One region of the Alkalibacter saccharofermentans DSM 14828 genome, then DNA from elsewhere that is predicted to be linked to it. Evidence: a T-box and tRNA genes for the amino acid it is inferred to sense, from the RefSeq annotation. Region 1 holds a T-box; the other holds one or more tRNA genes.

Region 1 (12,104 bases):
CTGTGAGCTTTGTGTATAACTCTTCCGCGATGTATGGAGCAAATGGTGCTATCAGCTTTGCCAGCCCTGTGAGCACTTCGTAAGTGGTATTGAACACCGCTTTTTTATCATCTGTTAACTCCTTAGCCCAGAATCTTCTCCTATTTCTTCTTATATACCAATTGGATAGGTCCTCATTTACGAATTCCTGCACTTTTCTGGCTACTCTGGTAAGGTCGAAGATCTCCATTTCTTCTTCAACATCTTTTAGCAGATTATTATATTTAGAGATTACCCATCTGTCAATTTCAGGTCTTTTGTCGTGCTCAATGAAGAAATCATTTGGATCTATATCGTCTGTATTTGCATAAAGAGCAAAGAATGCATAGACATTTTTAAGGGTGTTGAAAAACTTGCTCTGTACCTCTTTTAATCCTTCTATGTCAAACTTGGTAGGTGTCCATGAGGGGGATACGTAAAGCAGATACCATCTTAGCGCGTCTGCACCAAATTTGTCGAACATCTCAAAAGGATCTACAGTATTTCCCCTGGTTTTTGACATCTTTCTTCCTTCTGAGTCCAGTATCAAGTCATTGACCAATACTCTCTTATATGGCGCTTTCTTCATAATAAATGACGAAATGGCTATCAAGGAATAGAACCAGCCTCTGGTCTGGTCGATCCCTTCGCATATGAAATCCGCCGGAAACTGTTCTTCAAACAGCTCTTTATTTTCAAATGGATAGTGGTATTGGGCAAATGGCATGGATCCTGAGTCGAACCAGCAGTCGATGACTTCTGTTACTCTATTCATGCTTTTTTCGCACTTGGGGCAAGGTATGTGAACTTCATCCACATAAGGTCTGTGAAGCTCTATGTCTTCTGAAATGTCCTCAATCGCTCTATCCTTAAGTTCTTGCCTGCTTCCAACAGACTCAAGGTGTCCGCATTCGCATTTCCATATGTTAAGCGGGGTTCCCCAGTATCTGCTTCTTGATATCGCCCAGTCGTTTAAGTTTTCGAGCCAGTTGCCGAAACGTTTCTCGCCCACGTAGTCAGGATACCAGCTTACGGTATTATTGTTCTTTATAAGCTCGTCCTTGATTTTTGTCATCTCTATGTACCAGCTGGGCTTTGCATAGTAGATCAGCGGTGTCTTGCACCTCCAGCAGTGTGGATAATTGTGGGCAACTTTTTCTTTTTTAAACAGCTTGTCGTTTTCCTTTAGCCACTTTATGATCTCTATGTCCGCATCCATTACGAACATGCCTTCCCAGGGAGTGTCAGTGTACTTTCCCTCTTCATCAACAGGATTAAACACCGGAAGACCATATTTTCTTCCTACCTGATAGTCGTCCTCTCCAAAAGCTGGTGCCATATGAACTACTCCTGTACCGTCATCTGTTGTTACAAAATCAGCACAAGTTACATAAAATGCCTTCTTGTCAGTTGATAAAAACGGCATCAGCTGTTCATACTCTGTATACTCCAGTTCTGCTCCAGGCATTTCCTCCAGGATTTCAAAACCCTCTCCGATTACTTTGCCTAAAAGTTCCTTTGCCAGTATATAAGTTTTTCCTTCATATGAAGCTTTCACGTATACCGCCTTGGGATTGACAGCAAGAGCCACATTTGAAGCCAACGTCCATGGCGTAGTTGTCCATACCAAAAAGTATGCATCCTGCTCTCTAAGCTTCATGGGCACTACTACCGTATTGGATTTAATCTCCTGATATCCCTGAGCCACTTCATGAGATGCAAGACCTGTTCCACAGCGAGGACAGTATGGAAGGATTTTGTGCCCTTCATATATCATGCCTGCATCAAAAAACTGCTTTAGAATCCACCAAACAGTTTCAATGTAGTTGTTGTCCAAAGTAATATACGGATCTTCCATATCGACGAAGTAGCCCATCCTTTTGGTCATCTCTCTCCATTGAGCTTCGTAAGTAAAAACTGATTCCTTGCACTTTTTGTTGAACTTGTCGAGTCCGTAATTTTCTATTTCTGTCTTGCTTGAGAGGTTAAGAGCTTTTTCAACTTCTATCTCAACAGGAAGCCCATGAGTGTCCCAGCCGGCTTTCCTTAGCACCCTGTAGCCTGACATGGTTTTGTATTTACACACAGAATCCTTCAGAGTTCTTGAGATGACGTGATGAATCCCGGGTCTGCCGTTAGCTGTAGGCGGTCCTTCATAGAAAACGAAATTCTCTTTTCCATCTCTGTTATCGATGCTTTTTTTGAGTATGTCGATTTGTTCCCATTTGTCTGAGATCTGTTTTTCTCTTTCTGCAACAGGCAAGCTTGATAATTCTTTAAATTTGCTCATTTCTTCCTCCTGTAATTAGTTTATTTCCCATATGCATCTTTTAAAATAAAAAAACACCTTCGCTCATATAAGAACGAAAGTGTCTGACTTCGTGGTACCATCTTACTTCGCACCATAATGGTGCCTCATTTGTTAACGGCTTTACCGGATCTTATAGACCTAGCTCAGAGTTGATATTCGATATGACGCCGCTAACGATCTTTCAGCCTGGGATCGCCTCTCTACAAGCTTAATCATATTTACTGGTCTCTTCATAGCATTTTTATATGAATTTGTACGATATATTTTATACAAATTTCTTGAGAAAAGTCAAGGCTTTTGAAGTTTTATTTTTTCTTTGACCCTTCCCCCGGCTTCTTTTAACTCTGCTACCGCTTTTTTGTTATCCCTTATCATGACTTCATCGGTTTTATTGTATTTCAAATACTCAAGCACGTCTGCATTGATATTACCCAGGAAATGCTTAAGCTCTACCATTATTCCGTCAAATTGGCCAGGGTACTTAGGCGCTCCGCCATTTGAAAGCACCGCCACATTTTTCTTTTCCTTGAATATAGGATCTTTGAAGTTGTACTTTGCATTGTAGAGAATCTGGGTCCTGTCTATGAATATCTTAAACCTGCTTGTGACGCTGTTAAAATACAGAGGAGTGGCCAATACGATAAGATCGCTGTTTTTAAAGATATCTATTACATCCTCCATGTCGTCTTTTAATATGCAGTGGCCATAATGCCTCCTGCAATAATCACAAGCCAGACATATCTCTATTTTCTTATCTAACAGATCCACGAATTCTACATCATTGCCTTCCTCTAGATGCTCTAAGAAAAAGTCCGCCATCTGTCTGGTGTTTTTGTTCCTTCTATGGCTACACAAAAGAACTGTAATCTTCAAATTACAACCCCCCTTAAAGTTGGTATGTTTTCATTATAACACGTTTGTAACGTTTTCAAGCAAGCTGACTTGTTGATTTCATGTAGAGTTTGATCTACAATGGTTATGTAGCTATTAATATTAAAGGAGTCCATTATGCTTAAAAACAAAAAAAGTGTGATATTCGATCTCGACGGCACATTGATAGATTCTCTGTGGGTTTGGAGACAGATTGACGAATTGTACCTTGAAAAGAAGGGAATAATCTGCGAAGACAATCTGCAAGAGGCACTAAACGGCAAAAGCTTTACTGAAGCAGCAAAGTTTTTTAAAGAAACCTTCTCTATGAATGAAAGCATAGAAGAAATCAGCAACGACTGGATTGAGATGTGTCTAGACGTCTATGTGGATGAAGTGATTCTAAAGGAAGGTGCGCTTCGCTTTGTGCAAAAGGTCCACTCCATGGGAAAAAGCCTTGGCGTCGGCACCAGCAACAACAAGAAAATTGCCCAACAGTATCTTCAGTCAAAGAACATGACAAGGTATTTCTCCACTATCAGGACCTCCTGCGAAGTAGGAAAAGGCAAACCTAATCCTGATGTGTTCTTAAAGGTAGCAGAAGATTTGAATGTCAGACCTGATGAATGCCTTGTATTTGAAGATACCTTAGAGGGAGTCATGGCGGCCAAAAATGCCGGTATGGAGGTGGCCGCTGTTTACGACAGCGCTCATGTGAAATTCGAGGATGATATCAAGAGCCTTGCCGATTACTATTTCGAAAATCTTTTACAGGCCGGAGCCGCAATTTAAATTTTTAGCAGTTTGATAATTCAAACTGCTTTTTATAATATTGCTTCTATTGTATCCAGCGGAATTCCACTGTAGGTAAGAAGGATCAATTCCCCTACATTTCCTGTTCCTGAATCTATCTTCTCTGTAAGAATGTCATTTGCGCAGAAGATGTTTTCCAGCTCTTCTTTTGCTCTCTGGGTGTTTAATTGAATAATCAGGTGCAATCCGCTGTTCCCTCCGATTATCGTTATTTGGTCACCGAATTTTTTCTTGAGCCTCTCTTTTATCATGATATTTTTTTTATAGTATATCTTGTTAATTTTTCTCAAATGTCTTTCAAAGTGACCTTCCTTCATTAACTGGCCAAGGGTCAACTGCTCCAGTTTGGATGCAGTCTGAGTAAATCTGTTTTTATTTTGATTATACGTTTCAATCAATCTTCTTGTAAGAACCATATAGCTTATCCTGATTGAAGGCGTCAAAAGCTTTGAAAAGGAACCTAGATACACCACATGCTCCCCTTCGTCTAGACCTTGAAGAGATGGTATGGGCTCTGTTTCGTATCTTATTATGCTGTCATAGTCGTCTTCTACTATCAATATGTCCTTTTCTCTCGCCCAGTTTAGTACCTCGAGTCTTCTTTTTATGGGCATTACGGTTCCCATAGGATACTGGTGTGAAGGGCTTAAGTATGCCAGATTTCCCTTGGTCTCATATAGAAGATCCGTTCTTATTCCTTCCTCATCCACGCTTACCGGCTCAATTTCAAAGCCGTAATCCTCAAAAGTCTGTCTCGCGTGAACAAAACCTGGATCCTCTACGATCACAGTTTGAGTAGATTCCCTGATAAGGCCGGATATTATCCCTAAAAGATACTGGCTTCCCGATCCTATCACTATTTGGTCCGGGGTACAGTAAACTCCTCTGCTTTTGGAAATAAACCTGCTGATTTCCTGCCTTAACAGAAGCTCCCCTTGTAGATCTCCGCCGTCAAAGATTTCATCTTTTTTTTCTCTTATTACCCAACCATACAGTTTACGCCACAACTTAAAGTCAAAGCTGTCTTTATCAACACCGGTATTGATATATGACTTCTTTGCCTGGTTTACCCGTTTCTGCTTAGGGATTTTTTTAAATCCATACTCCTTAAGCTCAACTGCAAAATAGCCCTTTCGGGGAATGTTTTCTATATATCCTTCTGCAGCAAGTTGATTGTAAGCAGACTCTATTGTGATCTTGCTTACGTTTAACCCTTTAGCCAATCCCCTTACGGAGGGGAGCTTCTCATTCTTAATAATTTTTCCGCTCATTATCTCATTTTTATAATGCCTATAAATTTGCAGGTAAAGTTTTTCTCCACTTTTTTTGTCCAGTATAAATCTATCTATCATTTCAATCTGTCCTTGCCAAATTATTTTAATTTGTATATTTTAATATGGTCATGTTTATTATACTATAATTAATAAATAAATTAAAGGAGCTAATCATGAATACTACACTTAAAAAATTAATCTACACATCCCTGATGCTTGCCCTTGTTTTTGTGGCTACAGTGGTAATAGCAATACCCATGCCTTTGGGCTATGTCAATCTAGGCGACGGAGCAATATACATTGCAGCCGCACTTCTTGGTCCCAAATTCGGATTTCTAGCTGCAGCTCTTGGCTCTGCATTGGGGGATTACTATTTAGGCTACCTGATCTATATGCTGCCCACCTTCCTTGTAAAAGGTGCTATGGGTTACGTTTCAGGGCTTATGTTTGAAAAGTCCAAGTACGTCCAGGGGGTAATTGCCGGTTTTATTATACTTGTAGCTGGATACTACATTGCAGAAGTTATAATCTACTCCAATTTCATTTCCCCATTGTCAAGCATCCCTTTTAACGGCGTCCAAGGGGCTGTAGGCGCTGTTGTAGGATATCTGTTTGCAACGAAATTCAAAAAAATATTTTCCGGCAAAATCAATTTCTAAATTGCAAAATAAATGACATTCATTTATAATTGTTAATGTTCGGGGTGTGGCTCAGCTTGGTAGAGCGCTTGGTTCGGGACCAAGAGGCCGGAGGTTCAAATCCTCTCACTCCGACCATTTTCTATTTGAAACTTCGGCCTGGATGGGGCTTGGGGAAGGATTCCTTCCCCATTTTAGCGATAGCGGAAGTTCATCTCCGGGGGTTACAGGACATCAAGCGAAGCATATGTCCGTCATAAGGGGGCAGACGCCCCCTGTGAGGAGCTTGCGACGGATGGATGGTTCAAATCCTCTCACTCCGACCATTATCAAGGCTTTCAGAGACTTTCTTAAGTCTCTTTTTTTATTATTTGTCATTAACTTATCCTTAATCTCCAATCTAATCGGTAGGAGGAGATACTACAATTAGATAGAGATTGCTAATTGCATAGTAAGCTCTATCTAATTAAAATTTCTGAAGAAGGGGCTGAAGCACCTACCGAATTCCAAGAACCATCTTCATAGACTTCCAGCGTGTATGAATACTCATGAATAATTTTTGTATATTCCTTGACTGGCTCTTTATCTGGGTTTCTATCATCTACTAATTCGCCACTAGAAATCCGTCTTATAACTTCATCAAATTTACTGATTGTCAAATTTGCTTCTGGAAACAGACCTTGAAGCTGCTGGAGGGAAATTTGACTGAATCCGTCTACAGGTTCAAAAAACACAGGATCTTTGTCATATTCCAGTTTGCTTAGCTCCCCTACATTATAACAAGCATCATCTTCTATCGAATATGCAGCATCAATACTATCATAAAACCAAATAGTTTGAAGTGAATAATCATCGAATTTGGTTATTTCATCATAGATAAATCTCAAGTTTTCTTCATCAATTTCAGAGTCTACAACAACTTTATATAAAACACTATCTATATCTTCCTTACTAATAGGCTGCTCAAATGCCCTCGAATAATCTGGATTATCATTGTTCCCATAGCTAGGTAGAAAAATAAGTTCTTCTGTCGATGTATCATATTGCGCTATTTTATGAAAATCAGTGTATTTTCCTTTTCCAATATAAAACATATCATCTTCAAAATATCCTATTAAAGAATTAGAATATAAGAATGCATCTTTTTCTAATTCTTCGCCATTCTCTTTAGCTAAATCAACAACAAAAGGTATTAAATTTTCATAGTCTGCAATGGAATCTAATTGTATTTGCCAGTCAGATGCCCTGATACTTTTAGCATGATTTTCGGGAAGTGTTCTGTATTTAGTATATATTAACTCTATTGAATCTCCGACAACATAATTATATATATTTATATCATTGCTGTTTTTCACAAATTCATAGAAAGTTAAATTATAAGAAATTTCTTTAGCATCATAAAACTCTTGACTTTGATATAAATACAGACCGTATGCAAAATACAAATCTTTATCCACGTTCTCAAGTACTGCATTTGCTGCATCAATCATAGTATCATAGCTTTTATCGGGTTCAGCATTAGATTCAGACTTTGCACACGAACTAGTTATAAGGCTGATAGAAATTAAGGAAAAAAATATTAAATAACAAAACTTCATTTTGAGCTTTTTCATAGAATGTTCCCCCCACGATAATAATTCTTGTTTCGATTTTATCAGTTTATAAATGTATATTCAACCAATTCATTATATAATATGGTTTTTAAAGTAAATTTTATGTCTCATATACTTAAAATACAACTATATAATTAAAATACTAAAAAGTTAAATAAAGGGTTGACGACTGGGTATAATTAGATAAAATGGTAACAAACCATGTCTGGTTTTTAAAGAAAGTGAAGTTTCTCGTAAATATGTATGTAATTTAACTCAATAAGTAAACAATAACAAAATCAGCTAATTATTAAAGTATGTCACTTGAAATGAAAAGATTTTCAGTTATGAAGAATTATAGATTTTGTTTATTCTTTGAAAATTCAAAAGGAGATCTGTATGAGAAAATATATTCTTATATTCTTAATTTCGTTGTTTGCGTTATTGCTTTCCAATTGCGCAACAAGTCAATCTGAAGAATTCAATCTAAAAAAAACTTTGATTCAACTTGCTACCATTAACGAAGCATATTTGCTGCAATCTGAAGAAGATGACGAGTTTTGGGCTATTACAGACAAGATGACACAAGCACTGGAAGATAATCCAGACTGGTTCGCGAAATTTAGGAAAGAAAACAAGTATTATCCCTATACTTATGATGAGCGATTAGGAATAACAGAAGAAGAATATAACAATCTATTCATCAGTGGAAAGTATATAAGCATTGTTGATGCAGAAGTTGCTTATCCATTCTCATGTAAATTAATCGATAAAGATACTTATTCTTTAAACCTTCGGTAAATATAAGGGACTTGATGAATATGTCATTTACTATAGAATCGTTGATACAGCAGCATACACCGCCGATTTTTATATTTTTAAATTTTCTTAGTTTTATAGTTTGACCAGTTCATTATTGTTTGATACCATGTGAAATTTGAAGTAAAGATGCATACTCTAAAATCTTTATATGCCGCAGTTTTATAAACAATAGTAAAACACTGAGAGAAGAAGGTATTAAAGCAATCTGGGCGTCTCCTTACGTGAGAATTACATTTTATTCAAACAACGCAGACACTTTTATCTTTACTCCATTTTGCTCTGAATTGGCATTTTGATACACCTTAATATCAACGACATGTTTTTCAGTGTTGCTAACTAAATCTATAAATCTATTTGCCAATTCCGGATCGAACTGTTTCCCGAAATTGTCTTCTATCTCCTTTATAACAGCTGCTAGCTCCATACCTTTTCTATAAGGCCTATTTGACATCATAGCATCAAAAGCATCTGCAAGAGAAAGCATTCTTGAATAATACGGGATTTCATTGCCCGCTAACCCATCGGGGTATCCTTTGCCATCAAAACGTTCATGATGCGCTCTTACTATTAGAGCATACTCGCAAAAATCAGGTAGGCTCTTAAGTATGTTATGCCCAAGGGCAGTATGTTTTTTGATTATTTCAAACTCTTCATATGTTAGCTTGGTTGTCTTATTTAATAATTCCGCCGGAAGATCTACTTTTCCTATGTCATGCAGCAAGGATAATACCTTAAGCCTTTCAACTTCAAAACTGTCAAGAGACAACGCTTCTCCGAATGCAGCCATAAGATTCATTACCCGTGTAGAATGTCCATAGGTGTAATGATCCTTTGAATCGATAATACTAAGTACCATTTTTATTGCCAGCTCTTTTTCAAGACTGCTACCTGTGACATTTTCAATGTTGTCAAAAAGGTTTTTATAAATATTCGTATGCAAATTTTCGTAAAGTTTGTTTCCGGTTATTATTTTCTCTGCCTGAGAATATAAAAGATTATATGAATCAACCGTGTGTGGGTAGTGAGCAATTCCCGATGATATCTGGATATGCTTTGTTTGAATACCATTCTTTTTATCGTAAAAACAAAAATCGTCAACCTTCTTATGTATTTCCTTTTCTAATCGAATCATATCATCAAAATCAACTCTAGGGAGCATGATGGCAAACTTGCTTCCAGATGCCCTGCAGAAGATGCTTCCCTTTGAGAGGCTTTTATTTATTGAATCAGCAATGCTTTTTAAAACAGAGTCACCAGCTTGATATCCGTATATTTTATTTATTTCAGCAATTGGGAAGACATCAAAAACCAAAATTCCTATAGGGGATTTGTCTGCTGCTTCTGATAGTTCATGCAAGTATTTAAACATATATTTTTTATTGTGCAACCCTGTGGTCACATCTTTGAAGGTCAATGTTTCGATGTCTGCACGTTTCTGATTTAAATTTTCAACCAATAAACCTATAATAATTGAGGCTACAATAATGCTTATTTGTGTAAACATAAGTCCATAGTACATTGTATGGGGGTTAGCGAGAATTCTAAAAAAAGATGTAGCTGCGACTACCAAATTAAAAAGTATCGAAATGATCATCCCTCTATAACCATCAACCAAGGGTAAGCTAAGGGTGAGAGCCAATAGTGCTGAACCATTTAAAACCGTTATAATATCGTATACATGTGGATATGATATTATGTAGATTAATAACAAAATACTGATAATAACAACTTTTGTCTTTTTCTTATAAGATTTTTTTAAATGCATAATTTTACCCCTCAAATCTAATGTATTATTGGCTAAATTGTAAAAATTTACTCAAGATTTAAAAAAATATAGTTGCTTAGCTTTTTTTTCTCTTTCAGCAGTCGCTTTCCTTCAATAAAGTCTGCGATTGACTGGATCTCATCCTCTGTCCAATCATGATAATCTTGGAATGCAATAGCTGCATCTTTAAACTCAGGTCTTTTGAGCAATTCAACAATCTGCTCTTTAGGCGTGGGGCTCGCTGTTTCAATTCTTCCTAATATATAATCTGATGCAACACCAAAAATATCACATAGCTTTACAATAGTCTCAAAATCAGGCTCGTTTATACCCTTTTCCCATTTTCCGACCGCTTGCTGAGAAATTCCTAAGATTTCAGCAAGTTGTTTTTGAGTCATATTTTTTTCTTCTCTTAAGCAACGAATTTTTTCGCCTATGCACATTTTACACATCTTTTATACACCTCTCAGAAATATTCTACACTAAAATGTAGTTATTCACTTGTCAAACACCGAAAAATATCAAAAAATACACTCGCAACACCTCAACGGTGTAGCGAATTATAACATATGAATGCCGAAAAGGTGTATGCTTTAAACGAAAAAAATGAGGGTTATTCAAATTATTCAGGCCTGGCCAGAATAATTTATGATACAATTAATCCAATTACTATTTCAGGGAGATTTGTCATGTCGCTAATTCATGTTACTGGAAACACCTACTGCATAGATTTAGGATATTCATATGTAGGCTTATATAGAATAGGAAAAAACGATGCAGTCCTTCTCGATACCGGAAGACCCGGTGAAGAGGGAGATATTTTGCTTAATGCAATACGTGAAAATAACATTATAATCAAAGCTATCATCTCAACCCATGCCCACATCGACCATGTGGGTAACAATTCTTTATTGAAAAACCACTTCAATTCCACCATTGCCATGCACTTTAACGAGGCTGGGTTGTGCTTTTCAGATCTTTCGATTAAAAACGCCAATCCAATCCTGGATCTGCACCATGCCAAAAGATTTTATTCCAACATGGTGTGCAAAACTGACCGGCTTATACTCGATTCTGACGATAAGATAACCTTCGAAGGCGCGGATTTTTCCATATTCCATGCCCCAGGGCATTCTCCAGGTCATATCTGTGTAATCACCCCAGATGGTGTAGCATACCTTGGAGACGCACTGCTTGGCAAAAGCTCTCTTAGAGCCGCCAAGCTTCCCTATGCTTTTTCCCACAGCGCTGATATTAAAAGCAAGGAACAACTACGGGGTTTAAAAGCGGATGGATACATACTTTCTCACAAGGATATTTTGGGAGACATATCCCCCCTTATAGATTCGGGCATAAAAAAAGTCAATGATACAACCACTAGGGTTTTTAGGCTCATTGAAGGTGAAATGGAATTTGGAGCTATCTTAAAAAAAGCCATCTCTGAATTTAATATCCGCATAGATTCATATGAAAAATACGCCCGGGTCGAAAGACTCTTTAGGCCATTTCTAGAGTATCTGGTAGAGACAAACCAAGTAGTTCTTTACTCTAAAGACGGCTGCCTTTATTATTCTACCATATAGAAAACGGCGGTTTCCTCAACATTACAGTTGTGGGAAACCGCCGTTTTAAATTTAATCAGTACTTTTTATCTGCGTAGCCTACCCATCCGCCTTCTCTAACTAAAGTCTTATCAAATCCTCCGACGGAAAACTCGATTTCTTCTGACTTTTCAAGCGCGCTTACGACGAGCTTTTCGTTGTCTATATCAATCTCAATAGATGTGTCCTTGCCGGCATAATTTTTAAACAAGTAATCTATCTTTTCCTTGGGAAGCTCAATTGCAAACATCCCGCAATTGTACATATTCTGCCTGAAGATCCTTGCGAAGCTTTCGGCTAATACGACGTTTATTCCGTTTACCTCTAACGCCCACGGAGCATGTTCTCTAGAGGATCCACAACCAAAGTTTTCTCTCGTGACGATAACTGCCTTATCCTT
Region 2 (12,104 bases), on a different contig from region 1:
AGCTCCTCTGTAAAATATCGCTCACAATTTGCCAGAGTCTGTTTTCTTACAAAACGTTCAGGCACGAGATGAAGATTGGTCCTGGTTACCTCAATGTAGTATCCAAATACCTTGTTATATTTTATCTTCAGAGATTTTATGCCTGTTTTTTCCTTCTCTTCAGCCTCGATTCTCAAAATCATGTCTTTGCTGTTTCCGGAAATATTCCTGTAGTAGTCTACATTTTTATCGTAACCGTATTTAATAAGGTTTCCTTCTTTTAATGTAGCCGGTCCATCGGGATTGATGGATTTTTCAATTAGCTCTCCTAAATCCTGCAGATCATCTATTTCCATTCTTAATTCAGATAGATAACCACTTTTTGCACTTTCCAATATATTCTTGATATCCGGAATCAAGAATATGGAATCCTTTAGGGCGGTCATGTCTCTGGAATTGCAGTTTCCAAATGACAGCTTGCCTACTATTCTTTTAAGGTCGTAAATGCTCCCTAAAGCTATTTTAAGCCTATCTTTTATAGAAACATCCTCATATATTGATTCTACGGCCTCAAGCCTTTTATTTATCATATTTGGGTCTGTAAGTGGCTCGCTCAGCCATTTTTTTAGCTTTCGCCCTCCCATGGAAGTCTGGGTCTTATCTAGTATTCCAAGGAGGCTTCCCTTTTTGTCCCCACCTCTTATGGTCTTTACCAGCTCCAGATTGGATCTTGTGGCATAATCCAGTGACATGTAGCTATCCACTTCATACCAATTTATCCTGTCTATATGGGACAGAGTTCTCATCTGCGTCTGGTCAATATATTCAAGCAGAGCGCCTGCAGCTCTCAGGCCATGCTGTCTGTCGGTAAGTCCCAAGGAATTTACAGAATATACTCCAACTGACCGAGATATAATCTCCTTTGAGTTTTCCAAGTCAAAATACTTGTTGGGCAACACGTTAGTGAACATTGAAAACTTGTTTGCCATTGTTTCGTGGAGGACCTTGTCTTTGAACAAAACCGTATTTATTAGAATTTCGGATGGGGATATTTTTGCAATTTCATCAAGAATCCTGTATTTATTCTCATGGCCATTTAACTCAGTAACATAGAATTCTCCTGTTGAAATATCCATATATGCCAGTCCGAAGTCTACCATGTTGTAATAAATACTCATCAGATAATTGTTGGAACGGTCCTTAAGGTAATTGCCGTCGTTGACAGTCCCGGGAGATATTACTCTTACTACATCCCTTTTTACTATTCCTTTCGCTTCCTTTGGATCTTCTACCTGCTCGCAGATCGCGACCTTGTATCCCTTTTCGATCAACTTTGCTATATAGCCTTCTGCTGAATGATATGGCACTCCGCACATGGGAGCTTTTTCTTCTAAACCGCATTCCCTGCCTGTTAGGGTTATTTCAAGCTCTCTAGACGCTGTTATTGCATCGTCAAAAAACATCTCGTAGAAATCCCCAAGGCGAAAAAATAATATGGCATCCTTTACCTTCTCATGTACATTTAAGTACTGTCTCATCATTGGTGTTAGCTGATCCATGAAACCATCCCTTTACTGTTCTATTTCTCCGTTTAGGCTGAAGGTCTTTGCCTGGGTTATTTTAACTTTGACGATTTTCCCCGTCAACGACATATCTCCCGGAAAATTGACCAGCTTGGCCGTTTCGGTTCTGCCGGAAAGGTTTTTCGGATTATTCTTGCTGGGTCCTTCCACAAGAACATCCAAGGATTTACCCACGTAACCTTCGTTTATCTCCCTGCCTATTTTATTGTGAACTTCAAGGAGCCTGTTAAGTCTTTCATGCTTCAAATCTTCCGGCACCTGATCATCTCGCCCCCATGCCGGAGTGCCTTCCCTTGGAGAATAGAGGAAGGTAAATGCCAAGTCGAATCTACACTTTTCCATAACATCCAAGGTATCTTGGAAGTCTTCTTCAGTTTCTCCGGGAAAGCCAACGATTATATCCGTAGTAAGAGCAACTTCAGGAATTCGTTCTTTTATCTTTTCAACCAGGGCTATGTAGCTATCCTTGTCGTATTTTCTGTTCATATCCTTTAATATCCTGCTGCTTCCAGATTGTACAGGCAAGTGTATATGATTGCATATCTTCGGTTCTTCGGCAATCGCTTCGATAACCTCATCAGAAAGATCCTTTGGATGAGATGTCATGAACCTTATCCTATCGAGTCCTTCAGTTTTAGCAAGCTCTCTCATCAAGGTTCCAAATCCAACAGAATCTTCAAATGTATTGCCGTAGGAATTTACATTTTGCCCCAGTAGGGTTATCTCCCTGCACCCATTTTGAGCCAGTGCCTCAACCTCCATCTTAATGCTGTCGATGCTCCTGCTTCTTTCCCTGCCTCTTGTGTATGGGACAATGCAATAGCTGCAAAAGTTATTGCATCCATTCATAATCGATACATATGCCTTGAAATCGTATTTTCTGTCCACTGGAAGGTTTTCTACGATTTCTCCACCTTCCTGCCATACGCCGACCACCATCTCGTGCTTCTCCATGTGATTGGAAAGCATATCTGGAAACTCATGGATATTGTGAGTTCCAAATACGATATCAACGTGCCTATGCTTGCTTTTGACCTCGGCTACCACAGACTCTTGTTGCATCATGCACCCGCAAATAGCAAGGATAAGTTCCGGTCTATCTCTTTTAACCCTTTTGTATCGTCCAAGGTGTCCGAAGAACTTATCGTTTGCATTTTCTCTCACGCTGCAGGTATTAAGTATCACGATATCTGCCATATTTTCGTCCTCGACAGATACATGCCCTAACTCCATCAGCATCCCTGATATTTTTTCGGAGTCATTTTCATTCATCTGACAACCGTAAGTAGTAATTTTATAGTTCATTTTCTCTCACCTTTCAAACTTATGGGTGCTCGACTTTTGCCTCTGCACAAGTAATAATTATAACATATTTCATATATAAAATTGAGAGAAAATATCCCTTAGTTTAAGAAATAAGCTCCTTAAGTTTTTCTATGTCATTAATTACTTTGTCCATATCCACGTGCTTTCCGTAGCCTTTTTCCACTAGATCAATTAGCTCGTACAGCTCTGAAGTGATTTTTTCCTTTGCCGCCGCCTCCACTTCAATGATATCCTTGTGATCTATGATTTCCTCCGAGTAAGTAATTTCTATGGTATCGCCCATGTTTGGAATCAGCACTTCTCTGTGGAATTTGTCCTCGAGAGTGTTTTTGAGGTTTTCCATTCCTTCTTTTTCCCCATGAATCAGTATCATCTTTTCCGGAAGCTTCTTGTTTGAGCCTATCCAATCCACGATTCCATCCAAATCAGCGTGGCTTGAAAATCCTTCTACAGAATATATCCCTGATTTAACTGCAATTTCTTCACCAAATATCCTTACCTTGCCTACTCCCGTTTTCAAAGAAAACCCCAGTGTCCCCGGGGCCTGATATCCCACGAACACTACAGAAGATTCCTTTCTCCAAAGGTTGTGCTTTAAATGATGTTTTATCCTCCCCGCTTCGCACATGCCGCTGGCGGAAATAATGACCTTGCTTTTTTTATCGGAGTTTATCTGTTTCGATTCGTCGCTTGTCAATGTGAAGTGCAGGTTTTCAAAGAGTAGAGGATCGTCTCCCTCGGCTATCATCTTTTTGGTTTCCTTGTCAAAATGCTTACAGTTTCTTCTGAAAATTTCAGTAGCCTTTATCGCCAGCGGGCTGTCCACATAGACTGGAATTTTATCGAATTCTCCCAAAAGACCCTTTTCCTTATATTTGTTTATATCATACAATACCTCCTGGGTTCTGCCAACAGCAAAGGATGGTATCACAATATTTCCTCCCTTCGCAGCTGTTTTTTTGATAATGGAAAGCAGCTCCTTGCTTTGTCCCCTTCCATTGGAATGAGTTCTGTCTCCATAGGTGGATTCTATAACCAGGTAATCCACTTCTTCAACCGTCGCAGGGTCCTTTAATAATGGTATATTCGTATTTCCTATATCTCCAGTGAACAGATAGACATTCCATCGTCCGTTTTCATACACCTTTATCTCCACAAAGGCAGAGCCTAGCATATGTCCTGAATTAATGAATCTGACTTTAAGCGCGGAATCTATCTCTATTTCTTTCCTGTAATCTACCCCTGCGAACTGCTTCATGGAATTCACTGCATCGGCTACATTGTACATGGGCGGCCTCTCATCCAGACCCTTTCGCAGCCTTTTTCTGTTTTTCCATTCACTTTCCATCTCCTGTATATGGCCGCTATCCTGAAGCATAATGTCGCAAAGCTCAACTGTTGCATGATTTGTATATATTTTCCCGGTAAAGCCTTCTTTGCATAGTTTAGGAATTCTCCCTGAGTGATCAATGTGGGCATGGGTCAGCAGCATAAAGTCCAAGTCTGCAGGATCAAAGGGGAACTCCTTGTAGTTCAGCTCTTCAAATTCCTTTCCACCCTGGAACATTCCGCAATCGACTAAAAATTTTTTACCATGGGTTTCTGCCAGAAAACAAGATCCTGTAACCATTTGAGCAGCGCCGTAAAAAGAAAGTTTCATAAAATCACGTCCTTTTTTATTTTATTGATTGACAAAGTTTTTTATTTGTTGTATATTATTATTTGTCACTACGAACGAGGTGTAGCGCAGTTTGGTAGCGCACATGGTTTGGGACCATGGGGCCGGGGGTTCGAATCCCTCCACCTCGACCATTTTAACACACGTGGGGGCCTTTAGCTCAGTTGGTTAGAGCAACCGGCTCATAACCGGTAGGTCCTGGGTTCGAGTCCCTGAAGGCCCACCATCTTTTTTTTCGCCCAAGTAGCTCAGTCGGTAGAGCAGAGGACTGAAAATCCTCGTGTCGGTGGTTCGATTCCGCCCTTGGGCACCATCTTAAAATGGAATTTTTAAAAAAATTTATAAGCTGGTGTGGCTCAACGGTAGAGCAGCTGACTTGTAATCAGCAGGTTGTAGGTTCGATTCCTATCACCAGCTCCATAGAAACTTTTAGAATCGCTTTGCGGTTCTTTTTTTATTTTATCTAAAAATCAAGTGTGCAAAAAGGGCGGTTGAATTCAACCGCCCTAGCTCACTTATTTATCTTGCTGATCAAAAATATCTCCTAGGATATTCCCTATGGAATTGTCTGACTCATCCTCATAAACCGTCTCATTTACTTCGATTTCTTTTGCCGGCTCTGCAACAAGCTCTTTGATGCTCAAGGAAATCTTCTTTTGTTCGTCATTTATGCCTATTATCTTGGCCGTAACCTGATCGCCGGCATTCAATACATCCTCTACCTTTGCAACCTTATCATGGGACAGTTCGCTTATGTGAATCAAACCTTCAACCTCTTCCATAATCTCAGCAAAAGCTCCGAAAGGGGCAATTCTAGTGATCTTAACATCCACTTCATCACCTGTGTTGTACTTCTTGGAAAATACAGTCCAAGGCTCTTCACTCAGTTCCTTTATGCTCATCTTGATCTTGTATTCTTCTTTGTTGACTTCAGTTACAACGGCTTTTACTTCGTCCCCAATCTTGTACATGTCAGAGGGATGTTTTACCCTTGCCCAAGACAAGTCGCTTATGTGCACGAACCCATCAATGGGGCCTACTTTTACAAAAATACCGAAATTAGTAATTGATTTTATAGGACCTTCCAAGATATTCTCAATTTCTACTGAATTAATGAATTCGTCCTTTGCTTTGGTCTCTTGTTCCTTCTTTTCCTTGTATTCCTGTTCCAATACGACCTTTTGAGAAAAAATGACTCTATTTTTCCTTTTGTCAAATTCGATTATAAGACCTTTTACGCTCTTGCCAACCAAGGTTTCCAAGTCCTTTACGAATCTCATGTGGTACTGTGATGCAGGCATGAATGCCTGACCCAGGCCCAAATCAACTATAAGTCCACCCTTGACAGCTTTAATCACAGAACCTTCAAGAAGCCTCTTTTCGTTGAATGCGTTGTAGAGCTCCTCTGAAGCCTTCTTTTGTATGATCTTCTTTTTGGATACTTCTACGTTTCCGTTCCCGTCGTTTAAATTTGTAACCATTACTTCTATTTCGTCTTCGACTTTTACCTCTTCAGTAAGGTCGATATCCTCGTCAGTATATTCATCCTTGGATAGAATCGCATCAGCCTTGTAGTTGATATTTAAGTAAATTTCATTCTTATTTACTCCTATCACCTTTCCAGTCACGATGCTTCCTTTTCCAAGTCTTCTAAAAGTCTCCTCGTAGGATGCTTCCATTTCTGAATCTTTCAACATTTCTTCAAATGATTTTGTCATCTTATTGATAACCTCCTTAATAATCCAATGGGGTGTTGATGCTCCTGCTGTAATGCCTACTGTATCGCAGCCTTTCAAAATATCAAGATCCAATTCATCAGCTGTTTCGATGTGAACTGTTTTTTCGCAATGCTTCCTTCCGATGTCGGCAAGCTTTTTTGTATTAGAGCTATGTCGGCCTCCAACGATTATCATACAGTCGGACTCCTTAGCAATCTGCGCCGTCTCCTCCTGCCTGGTTTTTGTGGCATTGCAAATAGTATTAAGAATAATTGCTTCAGGGTATAATTTCTTTATCTCTTCAGATATTTCTTCGAAAATCCCGCGATTCATGGTAGTTTGCGCTACAACGCATATTTTATCATATTTTTGGTCAATTGGCACACTATTTTTATCATTGATTACTTCTCCCTTGTAATCACACCACCCGTTTATTCCAATGACTTCCGGATGTGCCCTATCTCCTACTATGAATATTTTGTAATCCTTTTGATAGTATTCCTTGACTTTATTATGTATTTTCTTTACGTATGGACAAGTTGCATCTATCAACTCGATTCCGCTTTCGGCAATTTCTTCAATTATGTCAGCACCCACGCCATGGGACCTTACTGTGATGACGCCGCCCCTAGCAGATCCAACATCGCTAATAATCTTTACTCCCTGTTGCTCCAGCTTGTCAGTAACTTGCCTATTATGTATCAAAGGCCCCAAAGTAAATATATTATCATCGCCCTTTTCAAGAGCGTCTTCCACCTTTTTCATCGCCTGGTTTACTCCAAAGCAGTAACCAGCGCTTTTAGCCAAGATTATTTTCATGTCTCCACCTTCAACCCTTAGCCAGCTCTTTGATTCTTTCCATTATCATCAAACTTATCTCCTTGAGCTTTTCCTTGTCATTTTTCACACCGTAATACTCCTTCAAACTGATGGGCTCACCTACGTTAATGTGAATAGTGCTTCTAAATTTATAGTTACCCCTCAAACCTACAGGTATAACATCGCATTTTGATTTTAGAGCCAGAACTACGAGACCGGATTGAGGATCTCTCTCCACGCCTTCCTTGACTCTCGTTCCCTCTGGAAATATTCCCAGCACCTTGCCGTTTTTAAGTACCCTTAAGGCGCTTTTTATCGCATTCACATCCGCTTCTCCCCTTCTTACGGGTATGACGGTAAGCTTGTGCAAAACCCACGAAAAAATCTTGTTCTTGAAAAGCTCTCGCTTTCCTAGGAAGCTTATGTGCCTTTTTCCGGTCCTGCAGGCTACTATGACGGGATCCGCCCAATGAATATGATTTGAACTTATTATAAGCGGAACCCCTTTGGGTATATTTTCTTTTCCTCTTATGTCGAATTTATAGTATATGCTTAAAAAAATATTAACTAAAAATTTAGCCACATCGTAGAACATATTCATTCTCCCTTGATTTTCTTTGCCATCAATTCCACTACCTGATCTATTTCCAGTCCCGAGGTATCAATAACGACAGCATCCTCCGCCACTTTCAGTGGCCCTGTTTTCCTGTTTTTATCTTCCTCATCCCTTTTGGCGATTTCCTTTTTCAGGCTTTCAAAAGACATCATTGCCGATTTATCATCCATCTCCTCAAATCTCCTCTTTGCCCTGATTTCGATAGAGGCGTCTAAGTAGAACTTATAGTCTGCATCCGGCATAACGACTGTGCCGATGTCTCTTCCATCCATTATGACATCGGAAGATTCTGATATTTTCTTTTGCTTAGCAACCATGATCTTTCTTATTTCATCGATTTTGCTGATCACGGATACCAACCTGTTGACCTGTGGACTTCTGATTTGTATTTTTACATTCTCTCCATCCAGATATATCTCATTGTCCTTAAAATATATGTCGGAATTCTCAACCGCCTTCACAACTGCTTCCTCATTTTCCGGATCAATGCTTTCTTTTATTGTTTTATAAGTCGCAGCCCTGTACATGGCTCCTGTGTCTAGATAATTTATACCCAATTTTTTAGCCAATATCTTCGATATGGTACTTTTACCTGCACCAGCAGGTCCGTCTACCGCAATTTTCACTTTTTATCCTCCCTACTCTCCAACAATCCCGCAATATATCCTGTTGAAAATGCTATTTGAAGATTAAACCCTCCGGTCATTGCATCTACATCAATGACTTCTCCGGCGAAGTACAATCCCGATATTTTTTTCGACTCCATCGTGCTGGGATCTATATCTTTGGTTTCGATTCCTCCAGATGTCACGATGCCGAGTTTTATGTCTGCTTTTGATTTAACTGTTATTTTTAATCCTTTTAAAACACTTGCCAGTTCAAGTCTTTCTTCCTTGGAAATTTGATTTGCCCTTTTTTGCTCATCAATCCCTGACATTTTTATCACAACAGGTATCAATCGCTGGGGAAGCAGATCATCCAGGCTGTTTTTAAATTGTTTATTGCTATACTTTTCAAAATCCCTCTGGAGCCTTCTGTCCAAAGTCTTGATATCGAGTGCAGGTTTTAAGTCTATCTCGACAAAATACTTTTTCCCTTCCTTAACATAGGAACTAAGAGACAGGATAACGGGTCCTGATATGCCGAAATGGGTGAATATCATCTCTCCAAACAGATCTCTTTTTTTCTTTCCCGATTCAAAGAGCGTTGCCTTTATATTCCTTAGGGAAAGACCCTGGAGTTCCTTAATGAAAGGATCTTCAGAAACCAATGGTATTAGAGCTCCGTGAGCTTTTTTAATACTATGACCAGTTTTTTTGGCAAAATCCAGTCCATCTCCTGTTGATCCGGTCTGGGGATATGTAACTCCTCCCGTTGCCAATATCACCTTGTCTGCCAAAAGCTCCTCTCCATTATCAAGGATGACGCCTGCAGCCTTGCCGTCCTTTATCAGCAAATCTTTGACACCTGTGTTCAGCATTACTTTGACATTGTTATGAGCTAGATATCTTTCCATAGCTTTTATGACATCGCTTGATTTGTCGCTTGCAGGAAAGACCCTTCCTCCTCTTTCGACTTTTTCCTTTAAGCCCATTTGGTTAAAAAAGGCTATAGTATCCATATTCGTGAAAGAATAAAATGCGCTGTATAAAAACTTCTTGTTCGTTATCACGTTTTCAAAAAGTTCCTCCACATCACAGTCATTGGTAAAGTTGCACCTGCCTTTACCAGTTATAAAAAGCTTTTTGCCCAACTTTTCATTCTTGTCCAAAAGAACCACATCATTTCCCTGAGAGGCCGCCTTGCCTGCGGCCATCATTCCCGCCGGCCCACCGCCAATTACTACAACTTTATACATTCGCTTCTCCTTTATTGCTGCCTTTGATTTTATAAATCCATAACATCATGCCTTACTAATATTTTTAAAACTCTCTTGTCTATCTCAATTTTTTTATCATTATCAAATAAGGGCTGCCTTTGACATTTATGTTTGCAGTTTTAAGAACAAAATAATCCTTGTTTGAAGTCTCTCCAAGATAACTCTCGATTGCAACTGCCTCCGCCATGCCTGCTTCATGACCTGGGTAAAGGCATATTGTAACCATGCCTCCTGTTTTTAGCAACCCCAGGCACTTTTTTATTGATTCCAAAGAAGAATTTTTCTCCGTAGCGATTTTTTTGTCCCCACCTGGCAGATATCCCAAGTTATACATTGCGAAACTGAGCTCTTCCTCTATGTACTCATCAATTTTATCATGAGAATCCAAAATAAGCTCAGTGGTAACCAAACAATTACCCAGAAGCTGCTTGGTATTTTTAACTGCAGCCTCTTGAACGTCAAATGCGTATACTTTTCCCTCTTTCCCCACCAACTCAGCGAGTAGAAGGGTATCATTGCCGTTTCCCATAGTTGCATCCAAAACCGAATCTCCAAGCATTGTGTTTTCCCTGGCACAGTTTCGGGCAAGCTCAGTGATAAGATATTTTTTAATTTGGCTCACTTTCTGCACCTTGTACTTTCAATAAAATCCTGAGACTGGAAACATGCGTATCCGTTTGATACATATGTTTCGTTGTTGATTTTTTTAAAATATCCGGAAAGCATTTCATTGCCGCAATCATAGCAAGCTACAAAAACTCCCTCCAGGTGGAAGTAGTTTATAGATGTCTTTATCATGCCGTCTAGATCCCTGGCATCTTCGCTGAGCAATAGAGAATTTTTTAATATCACCTTGCACCGGGTTGCCTCTATGGCCAAAGCAGCCAGCAGGCGTTCTTCTTCAACTACAGTACATACATGGGTTATATCGTCAATTTTAAAGATATCTTTGTTTTTAGCATTTAGCTTCTCCACAACGATTTCAATCACTGGAACACATCTCCTTAAGCTGTTTTACCTCTTTTGGCAAGAGGTGACGCCATTGTCCCTTTTTCAGCTCACCTAACTCTAACAAGCCTACGGACACTCTTTTAAGGCTTGTTACCGGATGACCTATGGCTTCGCACATTTTCCTAACCTGACGGTTTCTTCCTTCGTGAATCTCTATCTGTATGAGAGAGGATTCTTTTTTTCTTTTTATGATCTCAACTCTCGCTGGAGCAGTAATTCGACCTTCAATTTCAATGCCGTTTTTCAAGGCTCTCAGCCCAGCTTCAGATACGCTCCCTTTCACATATGCCAAATACTTTTTGTATATTTTATGTTTAGGATGAGTCATCAGATAAGAAAAATCTCCATCGTTTGTCAAGATTACAAGTCCTTCCGTCATGAAATCAAGTCTTCCAACAGGATAAAGCCTTTCCGGTAGATTTACAATATCCAAAACGGTCTTTCGCCCCTTTTCGTCCTTTGCCGAAGTAATCACTCCTGTAGGTTTGTTGAGCATTATGTATATTTTCCTGTCCTTTATACCCACTGGTCTTGAGTCAAATTCAACAAGGTCATTATCCGGATCAACCAAACATCCCATGGCAACTACGACCTCGCCATTTACCTTTACTCTCCCTTGGAGTATAAGCTCTTCGGCTTTACGCCTGGAAGCAACTCCGCACTGGGCCAAATATTTTTGAAGCCTCAATTTAATCCCACCTTTACTGGATTAGCCTTTAATATTTTATCTTAATTAAGTAACATAATCAATGGATTTAATATAGCAGTCGATACACAAAAAAAGAGCCGAAGCTCATTTTTCAACTATTTTTTCCTGTATTCCGTTGACAAATTCATCGTATGAGGGAAGTTCCTTAATGTTTGTTATGTTGGAGTACTTTAAAAACTCTACTGTAGTTTCAAAAAGCATGGGCTTGCCCGGTGCATCCAGCCTTCCCCCCTCCTTGATGAGATTTCTGTCTAGAAGAGTTTGTATGGAGCTGCTGGATTTAACTCCCCTCAAAGCCTCTATTTCAACCCGGGTTACAGGCTGCTTGTAGGCAATAATCGCCAAAGTTTCCAAGGATGCCTGTGATAGGGAAGCCTTGTTTTTTTCATAAAGAAGCTTGTGTATAAATTCATAGTTTTGTGGATCTGTACACATCTGGTATCGGTTGTTCATCTGCTTGATCCGAACTCCCCTGCCTGCGTCTTTATACTCGTCCATAAGCTCCTGGATCGTCTTTTTAACCGATGTGCTATCCTCTTCCAAAGCCTGAGACAGCTCACCAAGCGACACGGGTTCTCCCATTGCAAATAATATGCTCTCAATTATTGATTTTTTATCTTTTTCGTTCATATTGCACCTGCTCACATTCTACTGATTATTATTTCATCAAAGTTCTTGTCTTGTCGAAATTTAACCATGTTGTTTTTTACAAGCTGCAACAAGGCGAGGAAGGTTACGACCACTGCCTGAACAGATTTCGCGCCCTTGAAAGCCATTGAAAACTTA

Evidence for each region. The T-box of region 1 lies ahead of ileS (isoleucine--tRNA ligase). A T-box ahead of a tRNA ligase gene usually reads a tRNA of that ligase, here a tRNA-Ile.
Region 2: it encodes a tRNA-Ile, which carries the amino acid that the T-box ahead of ileS (isoleucine--tRNA ligase) is inferred to sense. The anticodon was not compared.

The regions. Positions count from the first base shown of each region.
Region 1 is NZ_FQTU01000002.1:91,972-104,075, reverse strand. Features, by position in the region: gene ileS (isoleucine--tRNA ligase) at 1-2,308, opposite strand, end outside; T-box leader at 2,375-2,572, opposite strand; gene BUB93_RS02315 (flavodoxin family protein) at 2,618-3,202, opposite strand; gene BUB93_RS02310 (HAD family hydrolase) at 3,338-3,991, shown strand; gene pdxR (MocR-like pyridoxine biosynthesis transcription factor PdxR) at 4,024-5,364, opposite strand; gene BUB93_RS02300 (ECF transporter S component) at 5,460-5,945, shown strand; tRNA gene BUB93_RS02295 (tRNA-Pro) at 5,986-6,062, shown strand; gene BUB93_RS02290 (hypothetical protein) at 6,383-7,537, opposite strand; gene BUB93_RS02285 (hypothetical protein) at 7,916-8,317, shown strand; gene BUB93_RS02280 (bifunctional diguanylate cyclase/phosphohydrolase) at 8,574-10,103, opposite strand; gene BUB93_RS02275 (helix-turn-helix domain-containing protein) at 10,151-10,546, opposite strand; gene BUB93_RS02270 (MBL fold metallo-hydrolase) at 10,793-11,686, shown strand; gene BUB93_RS02265 (3-isopropylmalate dehydratase small subunit) at 11,742-12,104, opposite strand, start outside.
Region 2 is NZ_FQTU01000015.1:50,757-62,860, forward strand. Features, by position in the region: gene mutS (DNA mismatch repair protein MutS) at 1-1,538, opposite strand, end outside; gene miaB (tRNA (N6-isopentenyl adenosine(37)-C2)-methylthiotransferase MiaB) at 1,551-2,867, opposite strand; gene BUB93_RS09665 (MBL fold metallo-hydrolase RNA specificity domain-containing protein) at 2,971-4,548, opposite strand; tRNA gene BUB93_RS09670 (tRNA-Pro) at 4,624-4,700, shown strand; tRNA gene BUB93_RS09675 (tRNA-Ile) at 4,716-4,792, shown strand; tRNA gene BUB93_RS09680 (tRNA-Phe) at 4,804-4,879, shown strand; tRNA gene BUB93_RS09685 (tRNA-Thr) at 4,912-4,986, shown strand; gene BUB93_RS09690 (bifunctional 4-hydroxy-3-methylbut-2-enyl diphosphate reductase/30S ribosomal protein S1) at 5,082-7,103, opposite strand; gene BUB93_RS09695 (lysophospholipid acyltransferase family protein) at 7,114-7,704, opposite strand; gene cmk ((d)CMP kinase) at 7,701-8,345, opposite strand; gene BUB93_RS09705 (BaiN/RdsA family NAD(P)/FAD-dependent oxidoreductase) at 8,342-9,577, opposite strand; gene mnmM (tRNA 5-(aminomethyl)-2-thiouridylate-methyltransferase MnmM) at 9,657-10,220, opposite strand; gene BUB93_RS09715 (hypothetical protein) at 10,217-10,588, opposite strand; gene BUB93_RS09720 (pseudouridine synthase) at 10,581-11,303, opposite strand; gene scpB (SMC-Scp complex subunit ScpB) at 11,403-11,948, opposite strand; gene BUB93_RS09730 (segregation and condensation protein A) at 11,960-12,104, opposite strand, start outside.